One region of the Cupriavidus sp. SK-3 genome, then DNA from elsewhere that is predicted to be linked to it. Evidence: predicted binding sites of a transcription regulator. Region 1 holds the regulator's gene; the other holds the start of a gene.
The links. Region 1 encodes NrdR, which represses ribonucleotide reductase genes. Its sites were predicted from a motif close to CACNANATNTNGTG; they were not measured.

Region 1 (7,460 bases):
ATCGCGCGCACGGGGTCGTTTGCGGTTACCGCCTTGCCGCCCGATATATAGGTCGTGCGGGTGTTGCCGGGAACATAGCGATCCCAGTGCGTATTGATGTCGGCGATACTCAGCACGTAGTTGCGCTGGCACTTCGCGACGACCGGATCCGACCAGCTGGTGTAGACCGGGTAGCCGTCTTTGTAGGCGGTCTGGAGGTCAGTGATCGCTTCCGGTGTGGGCTGCTTGCCTTGCAGGTAGCGGATGCTCTCGTAGTACAGCTCGCTGACCGGGTCCAGGCCCTTGTACTTGCCCGAGCGGCCGAACTGGTTCAGGTAGTTGACCACACCGCTGATGCCTTCGCCGGCATTTTCCGGGTTGCCAGCGAAGACGCCCGTGCTGGGATCCCACTCGCTCTTCGGATTGCTGACCTGGCTGAAGTTGCCGTCGATCATCTTGGGGCCGACATACTTCATCGGGGCCCGCAGCACGCCGCCGTACCGCGTGGCCGAACTGTCGTTCAGGTAGCCGAAGGCGCCGAAGCGCACGCGGTCGGCGTTTTTCTGCATTTCGCCGACTGGCTTGTAGTTCGTGCCGTAGAGCTTGCAGAGGTCGGTGCGGGAACTGCCTTCGCTCGCATCGCACACCTTGACGCGGGCATACATGGTGCCGAGGTTGGCATAGCTGCCCGGGCTGCTGCAGGAAGCGCCGCTGCCAGTCTTGGTGCCGAAGAACACCTTGTTGCTGCACGACGTGATGTAAAGCGTATCGGTGGTGAACGGCGTCACCGCGGAAGGTACGCTGGAACTGGACTTGGTCAGTGTCTTGGCGGGAAAGTAGGAACCGCTGTTGAAAAAATCATCCTGCAGCACGGCGCGCTGAAGCACGGTGTCCGTGGGGGTATCCACCACCCGGTCGCCACCGGTGAGCGCGAAGCGCAGCATGTCGATGGCGGAGGCGGTGGCCCAGTTCATGAAGTTGCCGCTGTACTGGCCCGAGCATTCGTGATTGGCGCTGGCATTGCCAGCGATCTCGAAGTACCCGCTGGATGAATAGTTGTAGCACTTGAGCGGGTTGAAATAGCCGACATATTCCGTGCTGCGGGTGTAGGTGCCGGTACGGTACGCCGCGCCCACCGTCGGGAACTCCACCGACAGCGACAGCAGCAGGTTCGGGTTGACATTCTGGTTGCGTCCGTAGAGCGGCGACTGCGCAATGTCCACCGTGGACGGTGTCAAGGCGGTGGCCGCCCGCGTTGGCACGGGAAGCAAGCCTGCACCGGCGACAACGAGGGCCAGCGCGATCCGGCATAAGCGTGTCATCAGCGAATCTCCGCGTAGGTCAGGAGCGAGGTCATTCATTCAGCTTTCCGGTAGTACGACTGCAGCATGACGCGGGTCGCGGTGTTGGCGCCGAAGCCCATCGCCGTGACGCGGAAGATGTAGACGACCGGAGCGTCGGGGCTTCCGGAGGCACCGGGCGATGTGTCCTGGATCGGCTCGATGATGTAGCGGGGCAGGGCGGCGGGCAGCAGGCCTGTGGGCGCGGTCGGGAACTGGCGTCCGGTGAAGGTGCCGTAGGCCACCGCGCGGGCATTCGCCCCGGTCTGCGCGAAGTCCACGGTTTCCCAGTTCGGGGTGCCGCTGTCGACGGCCGCGCACAGGCCCTGAAAGGCTGTGCCAGGCGTGGTCCCCGTGTTGCAGCCGGCGACGAATGGCAACAGGTTGGGATTGCTGCCAGAGAACAGGGCGGAGCGGCTGTTGACGGCAACGACACCCTGGATGTCCATCTCGGCATCCTGTAGCGCCATTTCGGCGGCTTGCACCGCAAGGTCGCGGTCGCGCTGGTTGGATGCCATGCGTTTGCTGTTGATCGCCAGTCGTGCGCCGGCCACGGCCATGATGCTGAGCACCAGGAGCATGACCAGGGCCGTGATCAGGACGACGCCGCGCTGGGCGGCTGGCTTGAGAGGGGCACTCATGATGGGGAGCAAGTGCGGCAAGTTGCGACGTTGCGCAGTTGCACGGTGACCGAGTACTGGCGGCGCAAGCGCTGTAGCTGCGTGGTCGGCTTGTAGGTCGCGTCGTTGACGGTGCTGTCGCCGCCATAGAGCGTGCCGAAGAGCTGGAAAGTGGGAACCTCCGGCGCCGGGCCGGTCACGGTGTCGCCGGCCAGTACCAGGGCAATTTTCAGCGACACCACGGTTTGCCATTTGGTGGCCAGGGCCAGCACATCCGTGGCAGGCAGGTAGCGGTCCGGGATGTAGTCATTGTTGGTGTCGACCCCGTACAGCACCTGGAACACCTCGACACCGGAAATGATTGGCACGGAGGTGATCGCGGTGTTCGAGATTTCCTTGTTGGATGCATCGCGAGCGCGATAGCCGCACATCAGTTGCGGGTTGCCGCTTGGATCCTTGGGGTCTGGCGCCACGAAGAAGCGAGCGAAGCCACGCGCAAGGTCCGCGTCCTCCCATGCCTGTGGCTCCGCCACGCCATTGCCGGAACAATCGATCATGCTGTTGTCGGCCACGGTGCGATCCGACGGCGTGCCCGAACCGAAAAAGCGCACCTGCAGCACGTCGCTCTTGTTCACGGGGTTGGTGGTGCCCGGCAGGCACGACAGGTTGAGGCTCGCGTCCTGGCCCGGGCTGGCGCAGTTGTCGACGCCGCTGATCGTGGGTGACAACGCGACGGTGGTCGGCATGATCCCGCCAGGCGCCTGGGCGATGGGCCCGCTTGCCGGGTTTGTTGCCGGCGCGCTGTTGCCGGCGTAGTTGGTCCATGCGGACTGCCGCACGATGCGGACGATGGTGTCCAGGGCAAAACGGCCCTTCTCGTCGAGCGCGGTGGTGTCGTCGATGGTGCTGTAGTTGGTGCGGGTGCCCATGTATATGGCGGTCGCTGCCAGTGTCAGCAACAGGCCGAGGACCATCGCGACCATCAGTTCAACCAGCGACACGCCCGACTGGGCATGCCGGTACGGCTTGCGGCGCGTACGCATCAGTTCACCGTCCCGGGCGTGGCGACGATGACGATCTGCGGTCGCGTGTTCATGTCGGCGAGATCGGCGCCGGTCCCCAGCGTCTTGGTGCTCAGGCGCGATATCCACCCGATCTTGATGACGATCGGCGCATCGTCGACACGGCCGCTTGCAGCGGCCGTGCAGCCCCAGGAAAAGCCGGACGTCTGGTTATAGGCAACGGTATCGCGGCAGATCACCGCCCGGCCGCCGGGCAGGGCGGCGGCTACCCGGTTCCACCACTCGATCACATCGAAGCGGGCTGTGTCCTGCGCGCAGGAGAGCAGCGTGCTGGCGCAGGCCGTCGTATAGGGATTACGCGTCAGCGCGGGCAGCTGGCTGGTCTGGGTGTCGATGAAATACAGGTTGGGCGCGAGGGCCTCGGCGGCCGCGCCCACGCCGGAGACGGCAGTGTTCGCACGCATGCGTTCGGCCATTTCGGTGGCCAACTGCATGGCAACGGTATCGTAGGAGGCTTGCTGGGAAAAACGCGAGGAATTGAGGAGCAGGCCGGCGACCCCGAGCACGCCAATCGCCAATACGACCATTGCCACCAATGCTTCGAGCATGGCAAAGCCGGCCGTCCCCCGACAGCTTGACTGACCCATTCTGACCCTCGTCCGAAAAGACTACGTTCTTTTGGCTTCGTTCTATTGTTTTGTCACTACTACCCAGGCGGAAGTATAGATATAGGAGTGAAGCCTAGGGCACAGTTTGGAAAGAATTAAACAACGTTCCCGTTACTTTTTCTACTGCTTTCGTGGGGTAGACGTTGAAAACTCATCCAGCATGTCGCGGAATTCCGACACGTCTTCAAAGCTCCGGTACACCGAGGCAAAGCGGATGTAGGCGATCTTGTCGAGCCGGCGCAGCTCCCGCATGACCAGTTCCCCGACCTGGCTACTGGGGATTTCCTTCTCGCCGAGCGCGAGCAGCTTTTCTTCGATGCGGGTGATGGAGGCGTCGATGGCTTCGGCGGAGACCGGGCGCTTGCGCAGCGCCAGGCGCATCGAGTCCTTCAGCTTGTCGCGGGTGTAGTCCGCGCGGGAGCCGTTTTTCTTGACGATGGCGGGGAAGAACAGCTCGATCCGCTCATAGGTGGTGAAGCGGCGGTCGCAGGATTCGCAGCGGCGGCGACGGCGGACTGTATCGCCTTCTTCGGACATGCGCGTGTCCAGGACCTGGGTATTGGAATGAGCGCAAAAGGGGCATTTCATGCCTGACCACCTCGAAGTTTGAACCGGGGCGCGTGCTGCGCGAGCAGCGTCTTTTCATTCTGTGTCGCGCTGGGCTGGGTTGGCAAGGCCCGCCGGCAGCGCTGGCGCGCCGCGGCGGACTGCCGGCCACCCGCGCGTGGGCGGGTGGCGCAGGGGGATCAGCCGTAGACCGGGAAACGCTTGGTCAGGGCTGCCACTTGCTCGCGCACGCTGGCGATATTGGCCAGGTCGTGCGGATTCTCAAGCACGTCGGCGACCAGGTTGGCCACCACGCGGGCTTCGTCTTCCTTGAAGCCACGGGTGGTCATGGCCGGCGAGCCCAGGCGGATACCCGAGGTGACGAAGGGCTTTTCCGGGTCGTTGGGGATGGCGTTCTTGTTGACGGTGATGTGCGCTTCGCCCAGGACCTTTTCGGCTTCCTTGCCGGTGATCTGCATGGCGCGCAGGTCGACCAGCATCACGTGGCTCTCGGTGCGGCCCGAGACGATGCGCAGGCCGCGTTCGGTCAGGGTTTCGGCCATGACGCGGGCGTTCTTGACCACTTGCTGCTGGTAGGTCTTGAACTCGGGCGACAGGGCTTCCTTGAAGGCCACGGCCTTGCCGGCAATCACATGCATCAGGGGGCCGCCCTGGATGCCGGGGAAGATGGCCGAGTTGATGGCCTTCTCATGCTCGGCCTTCATCAGGATCACGCCACCGCGCGGGCCGCGCAGGCTCTTGTGGGTGGTGGTGGTGACAAAGTCGGCGTGCGGAACCGGGTTCGGGTACTCGCCGGCGGCGATCAGGCCGGCGTAGTGGGCCATGTCGACCATGAACAGGGCGCCGATCGATTTGGCAACCTTGGCGATGCGTTCGAAGTCGATGCGCAGGGCGAAGGCCGAGGCGCCGGCGATGATCAGCTTGGGCTTCTTTTCCTGTGCCAGCTTTTCCAGCGCAACGTAGTCGATGTCTTCGTTGGCGTCCAGGCCGTAGCTCACCACGTTGAACCACTTGCCGCTCATGTTGAGCGCCATGCCGTGGGTCAGGTGGCCGCCTTCGGCCAGGCTCATGCCCATGATGGTGTCGCCCGGCTTCAGGGTGGCGAAAAACACGCCCTGGTTGGCCTGCGAGCCGGAGTTGGGCTGCACATTGGCGGCTTCGGCGCCGAACAGTTGCTTGACGCGGTCGATGGCGAGCTGCTCGACGACGTCGACGTACTCGCAGCCACCGTAGTAGCGCTTGCCGGGATAGCCTTCAGCGTACTTGTTGGTCAGTTGCGAACCCTGGGCGGCCATCACGGCCGGCGAGGTGTAGTTTTCCGAGGCGATCAGCTCGATGTGCTCTTCCTGGCGCTGGTCTTCCTTCTGGATAGCGGCAAAAATCTCGGGGTCGATCTGGTCGATCGTATAGCGGCTGCGTTCGAACATGGCGAAAACTCGTCTGAAAAAAGGAGATCCGAATCGGCTTCGGGGTAGGGCGCGCGGGGAAGGCACATGCGACCAGCGCCGGAAAGCGTGGCTAGTCCGGCGCAGGGCGCACCCTGCTTCCCATTCGCTGCCCAGGCGAGCGGCAGGCGCTTGATACATCGCGCCAGAGAAACTTGCGCTTCCTCGTGGTAGTGCCCACTGACTTCGCCAGTCGCGCAAGATGGAATGGTTGGCGGCAGTTTAACGCGAGGCGCTGGCTCGCTGCAAGACGGCGGAGAGGGCTCGCCGCCCGAAAGTCAACGGCTAGTCTGTCAGGTAATGTAATTGTTGTAATGTCGGGCGAGGGTATACACCGGGTCGGGCCGGCTGTCCGTTACAATCGCGGCCATGAGCAACAATGTGTGGGCCTTGCGGGTGTACTGGGAAGACACCGACGCAGGCGGCGTGGTGTTCTACGCCAATTACCTGAAGTTCTTCGAGCGCGCCCGGACCGAGTGGCTGCGCTCGCTTGGCGTCGAACAGCAAGCGCTGGCCGATGAGACCGGTGTCGTCTTCATCGTCAGAAGCACGGCGGTGGACTACAATGCCCCCGCCCGTCTGGACGACATGCTTGAGATCCGGACCCGGATTGAACGGGTTGGTCCAGCGTCTGTCCAATTCGCCCAGGAAGCCTGGCGTGGTGAGCAATTGCTGGCTACCGGCGCCATCCGGGTCGGATGTGTCGATCGCACCACATTTCGCCCGACGCCCATTCCCGCTCCCGTCCTAGCAACCATCAAGACCGCTCGATGAATCCCGTGACCGTCACGCAAGACCTGTCGATCATTTCGCTGGTGCTGCACGCCAGTGTGCTGGCGCAGGCCGTCATGGCCCTGCTGCTGGTGATGTCCCTGTTTTCGTGGACATATATCTTCCGCAAGCATTTCTCGCTGCGCTCGGCGCGCACCCAGACCGAGGGCTTCGAGCGCGACTTCTGGGCTGGCGGCGACCTGCAGGCGCTGTACCAGAGCGCGGCCAACAATCGCCACAGCACGGGCGCGCTGGAACGGATCTTCGAGTCCGGCATGGGCGAGTACCTGAAGGCGCGTGAACGCAACCATGACGCCGGGGCGCTGCTCGACGCAGCCCGGCGCGCCATGCGCGCGGCCTACCAGCGCGAGATGGATGTGATGGAGTCGCATCTTCCATTCCTGGCCTCGGTGGGCTCTGTCAGTCCTTATATCGGCCTGTTCGGCACGGTGTGGGGCATCATGAACGCCTTCCGCGGATTGTCCAACGTGCAGCAGGCAACGCTTGCCGCGGTTGCGCCCGGCATTGCCGAGGCGCTGGTCGCCACCGCCATCGGTCTGTTCGCGGCGATTCCTGCCGTGATCGCGTACAACCGCTACGCCACCGAGGTGGATCGCCTGGCCATCCGTTTCGAGAGCTTCATGGAAGAGTTCCTGAATATCCTGCAACGGCAGACCCGCTAAAGCGCCGAAACCACCAACGTCATCGGTCAAGGAGATACCTGCAATGGCAGCGATACAGCGCCGCGGCGGCTCGCGCCGCCGGGCCAGCGCCGACATCAATGTCGTGCCTTACATCGACGTGATGCTGGTGCTGCTCGTCATTTTCATGGTGGCCGCACCGATCGTGAACCCTGCCGTGGTCGATCTGCCCAGCGTGGCCAATGCCACGCAGCAGCAGAAAGCGCCGCCCATCGTCGTTACCGTGCATGAAGACGGCGCGCTCACCGCGCGCGGCAAGGATGGCGCCGGCAATGCCTTCGAGCGCAAGCTCGACAAGCAGGGCCTGATCGATTTCGTGCACCAGCGCCAGAACGAGAATCCCGATC
Region 2 (7,460 bases), on a different contig from region 1:
CGGCGTCAATCGCGGCGGGCCAATACCTCGCTAGCATGCTTGCGTAGACACGCTACCAAGGACGCTACCATGCAAACCAACACACCCTTTCTCTTCGACGCGCGCGGCATTGCCAAGCGCTTTCGCCATGCCGCGATCTTTGGCGCGCTGGAAGCGCTGGGCGAAGGCGAGTCGATGCGATTCGTCAACGATCACGATCCCCTTCCCCTGATCGAGCAACTGCGCCGGCGCTATCAAGATCAACTCCAGATTGCCTACGTTGAGCGCGCGGGCGATGCCGTGGTGATCGACTTCACCGTCCATCCCGCCGCTGCCACACAGGGATGCGGTAGCGCAAACGGCACGGGCTGCGGCTGCAGCGGCGGCTGAACCTCGCCCTCCTCCGCTGCATCCAGGCCGTCCGCGCCCTCCCGATTCGCCTTTTCCGCAATTGGCTTGCCCGCGGACAAGCCGGCCCGGGCAGGCCTGAATATCAACAGGTTCATACGATGCGCCTCACCACCATGACCGACTACGCGCTACGGTTGCTGATCTACGTTGCGCGACATCCTGAACGGATGTGCACCAATAGCGAGATCGCACAGGCCTACGGCATCTCCAGAGCACACATCGTCAAGGTGACGCACAAGCTCAGCCGCCAGGGATGGATCGCGACCATGCGCGGCAGAGGCGGCGGCATGCAGCTGTCGTCCGGGCCGGGAAGCATCAATCTGGGCGACGTGGTTCGCAGCGTGGAGCCCGATTTCGATCTGGTTGCCGGCCTCGCCGACGGCAGCACCCGCAAGTTCGCGAGCGACGAGCATCTTTGCTGCGTCATGGATGGCGCTCGCCGGAGTTTCCTGCGGCATCTTGAAAGCTACACGCTCGCCGACCTGCTGGCGCGGGCCTTCCCGGCCCTGCCGCATGCCAGCGCAGTAGTAGATCCGGGCAGGCACTGAGGCCGGCCGATGTGGCCCTCGCCGTCCGGTGGAAGATTCAGGGCTGCCGGGGCCGTGGCGCCTCGCGCGCTCGCCATGCCCGCGCCGCGGCGGCGGCAACGGCGATGAAGAGCAGGATGGCGGCAACGTTGCCCGCCGCCGCCACGGCCCTGACTGCCGGCAACGCGTGGCCAAAACTCAGTCGCGCGGCCAGGGAGAGGTGCAGCACGGCAAGCGGCACATAGAAGCCATTGCCGAACTGCAGCTTGATACGCGTGATCGCCGGCAGGATGACAGGCGCATGCGCCATCACCATGCTGACGATAAAGCCCAGTCCCAGCGCATGCAGCGCGGCGTCGCGCCATGGCAGCCCTGCCGCGGTTGCCGCCCACGCCACGCCTGCCACCAACAGCCAGCCATAGCCCAGAAGCAGGCAGAGCGCCATGTAGCGGCTCAGTCCGTGGCTGCGCACCGTGCGGCGCGCAATGTCGAAGCGTGCCAGCCAGGCGGCAAGCAACGCCAGCGATGCGCCATAGACAACACCGCCGAGCCTGCCTGCGCTCCCGTCCAGCGCCGAGCCGGCGGCACCCAGCACCAGCATCGCCAGGATGGCAAGCAAGGCCGCTTGTGCGCCGGGCCTGCGGCGCATCAGGCGCGTCATCTCAAGCCGCTCGGCTGCGACCGTGACAACCAGGAAAATAAAGTACCAGGCGTTGACCGAGTCCAGCCAGTGACCTGACGCCAGTTCCGCGTTGCCGGCCAGCCAGGCCACCGCGGCGACCAGCAGCAAGGCGGTATGGGCGGCCGGCTGGCGCCGCACTACCGCCACGCTGACGCCCACGAACACCAGCGCGCCGGCCGCCATGGCCCACGCGCCGGCGGCAGGCAATCCCGCCACCATCAGCAAAGCGCCCAGCCCCGATGCCACTGGCGCCGCAAAGGCGGCGGGACGGCCTAGCGCCACCGCACGCTCGATGCCGATGACCGTGCCGAAAAAGCCGCCGGTCATCAAGGCGCCGTGAAACTGAAGCGCGTGCCACGGCAGGTGGTAATCGCCGCCCCAGGGCAGCGTCACGCCGGCGCGCAACAATCCGCCGAGCATGCCCGCGAGCAGTGCGATTACGGCCAGCAGCAGCACCGCCAGCCGGGGCCAGGTCTTGCGCTGGCGTCCTTGCGCGCGACGCGCGGCCACGCTCACCATCCCATGGCGTGCTTCGCGCTGGCGCTCATGCGCTCCGGCGTCCATGCGGGCTCCCAGCACAATTCCACATCGATCAGGTACCCCAGGGGCATCACGCCTTCCAGTTCGAGCTGCACATCGTCCAGGATCATGTCGGCCACCGGACATGCGGCGGATGTCATGGTCATCGAGACATGCACGGATCCGTCCGATACGGTGATGGCGTAGATCAGGCCAACGTCAAGGACGCACAGTGCCAGTTCCGGATCCACCACGCGGCGCAGGGCGTCCATGATGGGCATGCGCCATTCCTCCGGCCCGTGGTAGTCAAGCCTGCGTGCCTCGGTTGAGGCTTGCCTGGTGAGCATGCTTCTCTCCTTGTCGAATTCCTGCTATTGCTGTTATAGCTGTTATTCCTGTTACGCAGCTTTCATCGTAGTACGGGCCGCGTCTTCTGCGTGGCCCGTACTGCGATCGATTGACCTTGCGCAAGGCCGGCGCTTCCGTCAGGCCTTGCGCAGCGTGAAACGGTTGAAGTGCGATGCCAGCCTGTCGACATCGCCGCGGCCAAGCGATGCGCTCGCGCCGCTGCCGCGGCTCTCCTGCAGCGCCCAGTGCGTTACGCCAAGCGCTGCGATGCCCTCGGCCAGCACATGCAGCTCCGCGATATCGAACAGGCCGGCGTGCCAGGTGGTGCGGCACTCGCCCGCCACGCCGCTGGCAAGCCACCGGTGCAGCGATTCCCACGCCCGCTCCCCGCTGCCCGGCACCCGCGTCACGCTGTCATAGCGATGCAGCGGTGCCTTGAGGTCCAGGCCGATCCAGTCCAGCCGGGGCAGGATGGCGGCCAGGCGATCGGGGTACATGCCGGCGGTGTGCAGCGCGACCTCGAAGCCCCCGGCCCGCACGGCCTCGATGGCACCGGGCAGTCCCGCCTGCAGGGTTGGCTCGCCCCCGGAAAACACCACGCCGTCGAGGAGGCCCCGCCGCGCCTGCAGGAAGGCCTGCACGTCCGCCCAGGCGATGGCGGGTGGCGCGCTGGCATCCAGCAAGTCCTGGTTGTGGCAGTAGCCGCACCGCCAGGGACAGCCCTGGCAGAACAGGACGGCGGCCAGGCGCCCGGGGAAGTCGATCGTGGTCAGCGCCGTCATGCCGCCAATACGCAACGTGGGCAACGTGGGCAACGTGGCCGCGTCGTGCCGGCGCCTGGCCACCGCGCAAGCGTCAGCAGGCAACGGCATGGGGCTGCGCGAAGAAGCGGCGCTCGCGGTGCTCGCCCTGCTTGCCGGTATTGAAGCTGGAAACCGGCCGGTGGTAGCCCATCACCCGGGTCCAGACCTCGCAGGGCTGGCGCTCCTCGTCGCGCAGCACGGCGTCGCGAGGCTGGGATTGCATGGATGGCGAGGATTGAAATTGGTGAGTCATCAGGTTTGCTCCGTCTTGAGAGTGGGTTGAAACAACAGAAAAACACAAAGGAACGAGAAGAACGGTTGAGCCGGGTCAGGCGGCGATCTGTTCCCGCTTGCGCGCGAGGATCTCCTCGTCGCAGCGCGGGCAGAACGGATGCTCGCCGGCGAGGTAGCCGTGCGTCGGGCAGATCGAGAAGGTCGGCGTCACCGTGATGTACGGCAGGCGGAAGCGTGTCAGCGCGCGCCGCACCAGCTCGCGGCAGGCCTCGCCGCTGGACAGGCGCTCGCCCATATACAGATGCAGCACCGTGCCGCCGGTGTACCTGGACTGCAAGGTCTGCTGCCGCGCCAGCGCTTCGAAGGGGTCGTCGGTCCAGCCGACCGGCAACTGCGAGGAGTTTGTGTAATAGGGCTGCGCCGCCGTGCCGGCCTGGCGGATCTCCGGCCAGCGCTTGCGGTCTTCGCGGGCAAAGCGGTATGTCGCACCCTCGGCCGGCGTGGCTTCGAGGTTGTAGAGGTGGCCGGTTTCCTGCTGGAAGGCCACGATGCGCTCGCGCACGTGTTCCAGCAAGCGCAGCGCGAAGGCATGGCCCCACTCCGACGTGATGTCGTGCCGGTCAGCGGTGAAGTTGCGAATCATCTCGTTGATGCCGTTCACGCCCAACGTCGAGAAATGATTGCGCAAGGTGCCGAGGTAGCGCTTCGAATAGGGGAACAGGCCCTGGTCCATCAGGCGCTGGATCAGCTTGCGCTTGTTCTCCAGGCTCTGTTTGCCCAATTCAAGCAGGCGGTCCAGCGCGCGCAGCAGCGCCGCTTCATCGCCGGCATGCAGGTAGCCCAGGCGTGCGCAATTGACGGTGACCACGCCCACGCTGCCGGTCTGCTCGGCACTGCCGAACAAACCGTTGCCGCGCTTGAGCAGTTCGCGCAGGTCGAGCTGGAGCCGGCAACACATGGAGCGCACCATATTCGGCTCCAGCTCCGAGTTGATGAAATTCTGGAAGTACGGCAGCCCGTACCTGGCCGTCATCTCGAACAGCCGCGTGGCATTCTCCGATTCCCACGGAAAATCGCGCGTGATGTTGTAGGTCGGGATGGGAAAGGTGAACACCCTGCCCTTGGCATCGCCTGCCGTCATCACCTCGATATAGGCGCGGTTGATCAGGTCCATCTCTTCCTGCAGCTCGCCATAGGCGAACGGCATTTCCTGCCCGCCGATCACCGGCACCTGTTCGCGCAGGTCTTCGGGACAGGTCCAGTCGAAAGTCAGGTTGGTAAAGGGCGTTTGCGTGCCCCAGCGCGACGGCACGTTCAGGTTGTAGATCAGCTCCTGGATGCACTGCCGCACCTGGGCATAGGACATGGTGTCCTTGCGCACGAATGGCGCCATATAGGTATCGAACGACGAGAACGCCTGCGCGCCGGCCCATTCGTTCTGGAGCGTGCCGAGAAAATTGACGATCTGCCCCACGGCGGAGGACATGCGCTTGGGCGGCCCCGCTTCCACCTTGCCCGGCACGCCGTTGAATCCCTCATGCAGCAGCGTGCGCAGCGACCAGCCGGCACAGTAGCCGCTGAGCATGTCGAGATCGTGGATATGGATATCGCCGTTGCGGTGGGCCTCGCCGATTTCCGGCGCGTAGACATGGGACAGCCAGTAATTGGCGGTGACCTTGCCCGCCACGTTCAGGATCAGCCCGCCAAGCGAATAGCCCTGGTTGGCATTGGCATTCACCCGCCAGTCAGCCTTGCTCAGGTACTCATTGATCGAGGCTTCCACGTCGACCAGTGCCTTGCGATCCTGGCGCAGCCTGGCGTGCTGGCCGCGGTAGGCAATGAACGCACGCGCGGTGTTCCAGTAGTTGGCGGCGATCAGGACCTGCTCGGCCACATCCTGGATCTGCTCGACGCCTGGCGTCTGGTCATGGAAGCGGTATGCCAGGACCCTGGCCACCTGCTCGGCGAGGCTGGCTGCCTGCGCATCGTTGAACTCGCCGGCTGCCACGCCGGCGCGGCGCAACGCGGACTGGATCCGCTCGATGGCGAATGCCGTCTTTTCGCCATTGCGTTTGATGACCTCACTCGGCAGGCTGGCAACGACGGTTTCAGTACAGTGCTCCATATATTCTCCCAACAGCATTCACACTAGATGTGGGATAGAGCGTACCGCCCAAACACTATATGTAGATTGACGACGGACAAGCGTATGACATGTCGGAAGCTGTCAGGCGCGGACGGCAAGCTGTTTGCCTATCGATGGATGGCCGGGTGTCTGCGTACCAGCCCATGAACGCAAAAACAGCCGCTGGGCCGGGTGCCCGGGCGGCTGTTATTTCAACCAGGGCGGGTCGCCTCGACAGGGCCGCCGCAACCCGCTACTTACTTTGCGTATGTGAATGGGCTTAACGTTGCGCCGCGTTCAGGCGCCCTTCCGGCGCGGTCTGCGCCGGTGCCTTGCCGAGCAGGCCCAGTACCACTTGCAGCGCCATCGAGAGCGCGCCGACGATAAACACCACGTCGCCGAAGGTGCGCACCCAGCGCAGCGTCTGCAGGATGGGCTGCTGCATGAAGGCCTCGCTGCGCGCATACCACAGCCCCTGGCTGACGCTGGCGTGGAACTGGATGATGCCGATGGGCAGCAGGCTGGTGCCCATCATCAGGACCAGGCCCGCGTTGAGCCCCCAGAACGCCGTCTTCATCAAGCCCTGGTTCAGCGCGCAGGCAGGCCGTATGTAGCGCAGCACCAGCAGCGTGAAGCCCAGCGCCAGGAAGCCGTAGACCCCGAACAGCGCGGCATGGGCATGCACCGGCGTGGTATTCAGGCCCTGCACGTAGTACAGCGAGATCGGCGGGTTGATCATGAAGCCGAATACGCCGGCGCCCAGCATGTTCCAGAACGCCACGGCGACGAAGCACATCAGCGGCCACTTCAGGTTGGCCATCCAGGGTGCGCGGTCCTTCAGGCGCCAGTTCTCCCAGGCTTCATGGCCCAGCACGATCAGCGGCACCACTTCGAGCGCGCTGAAGCTGGCGCCCACCGCCATCACCGGCGTCGTGGTGCCGGCGAAGTAGAGATGGTGGAAGGTGCCAGGCAGGCCGCCCAGCATGAACAGCGACGCCGAGGCCAGGCTGGCCGCCGTGGCCATCGGCCGCGACACCAGGCCAAGCGTGGAGAAGATAAAGGCCAGCGCCGTGGTGGCGAACACTTCAAAGAAGCCCTCGACCCACAGGTGCACGACCCACCAGCGCCAGTACTCCATCACCGACAGGTTGGTGCGCTCGCCGTAGAACAGGCCGGCGCCGTAGAACAGGCCGATGGCCACCACCGAGGATGTCAGCAAGGCCAGCAGGTTCTTGTCGCCGCCCGGCGTGCGCAGCGCCGGCGCGATGGCGCGCAGCATCAACACCAGCCAGAACAGGATGCCGGCGAACTTGCCGATCTGCCACAGCCGGCCCAGGTCGACATACTCGTAGCCCTGGTGCCCCAGCCAGAAGTTGAGGTTCTCGGGCATGAGTTGCGCGATCGCCAGGTAGTTGCCGGTGAACGAACCCACCACGACCACCACCAGGGCCCAGAACAGCACGTCCACGCCAAGCTTCTGGTACTTCGGGTCCTTGCCGCCGTTGATGAGCGGCGCCAGGAACAGGCCGGCAGCCAGAAAGCCGGTAGCGATCCAGAACAGCGCGCTCTGGATGTGCCAGGTGCGCATCAGCGTGTACGGGAACCACCTCGACAGCTCGATGCCGTAGAAACTCTGCCCCTCCACCGTGTAGTGGGCCGTCACGCCGCCGATCAGCACCTGGAACACGAACAGCGCCACCACCAGGAACAGGTACTTGCCCAGGGCGCGTTGCGACGGCGTGAGCGCGAACGTCGTGAGCGGGTCGCGCGCGGCCACGGCGGGCGGCGCCTCTTCATGCCCGCGCAGGAATGCCCAGGCCCATACCAGGAAG

Region 2: CF70_RS06855 (ribonucleoside triphosphate reductase) is a predicted target of NrdR. The motif match lies at 5,682-5,695, and genes of this name have one in related genera.

What each region holds. Positions count from the first base shown of each region.
Region 1 is NZ_JFJV02000102.1:136,165-143,624, forward strand. Features, by position in the region: gene CF70_RS10630 (pilus assembly protein) at 1-1,301, opposite strand, end outside; gene CF70_RS10635 (pilus assembly PilX family protein) at 1,337-1,960, opposite strand; gene CF70_RS10640 (PilW family protein) at 1,957-2,982, opposite strand; gene pilV (type IV pilus modification protein PilV) at 2,982-3,569, opposite strand; gene nrdR (transcriptional regulator NrdR) at 3,750-4,217, opposite strand; gene glyA (serine hydroxymethyltransferase) at 4,376-5,623, opposite strand; ZMP/ZTP riboswitch at 5,746-5,848, opposite strand; gene ybgC (tol-pal system-associated acyl-CoA thioesterase) at 6,011-6,415, shown strand; gene tolQ (protein TolQ) at 6,412-7,095, shown strand; gene tolR (protein TolR) at 7,139-7,460, shown strand, end outside.
Region 2 is NZ_JFJV02000060.1:70,480-77,939, forward strand. Features, by position in the region: gene CF70_RS06825 (DUF2249 domain-containing protein) at 70-369, shown strand; gene CF70_RS06830 (RrF2 family transcriptional regulator) at 489-938, shown strand; gene CF70_RS06835 (hypothetical protein) at 976-2,163, opposite strand; gene CF70_RS06840 (metal-sulfur cluster assembly factor) at 2,112-2,465, opposite strand; gene CF70_RS06845 (anaerobic ribonucleoside-triphosphate reductase activating protein) at 2,604-3,248, opposite strand; gene nrdD (anaerobic ribonucleoside-triphosphate reductase) at 3,322-3,522, opposite strand; gene CF70_RS06855 (ribonucleoside triphosphate reductase) at 3,598-5,628, opposite strand; gene CF70_RS06860 (nitric-oxide reductase large subunit) at 5,909-7,460, opposite strand, start outside.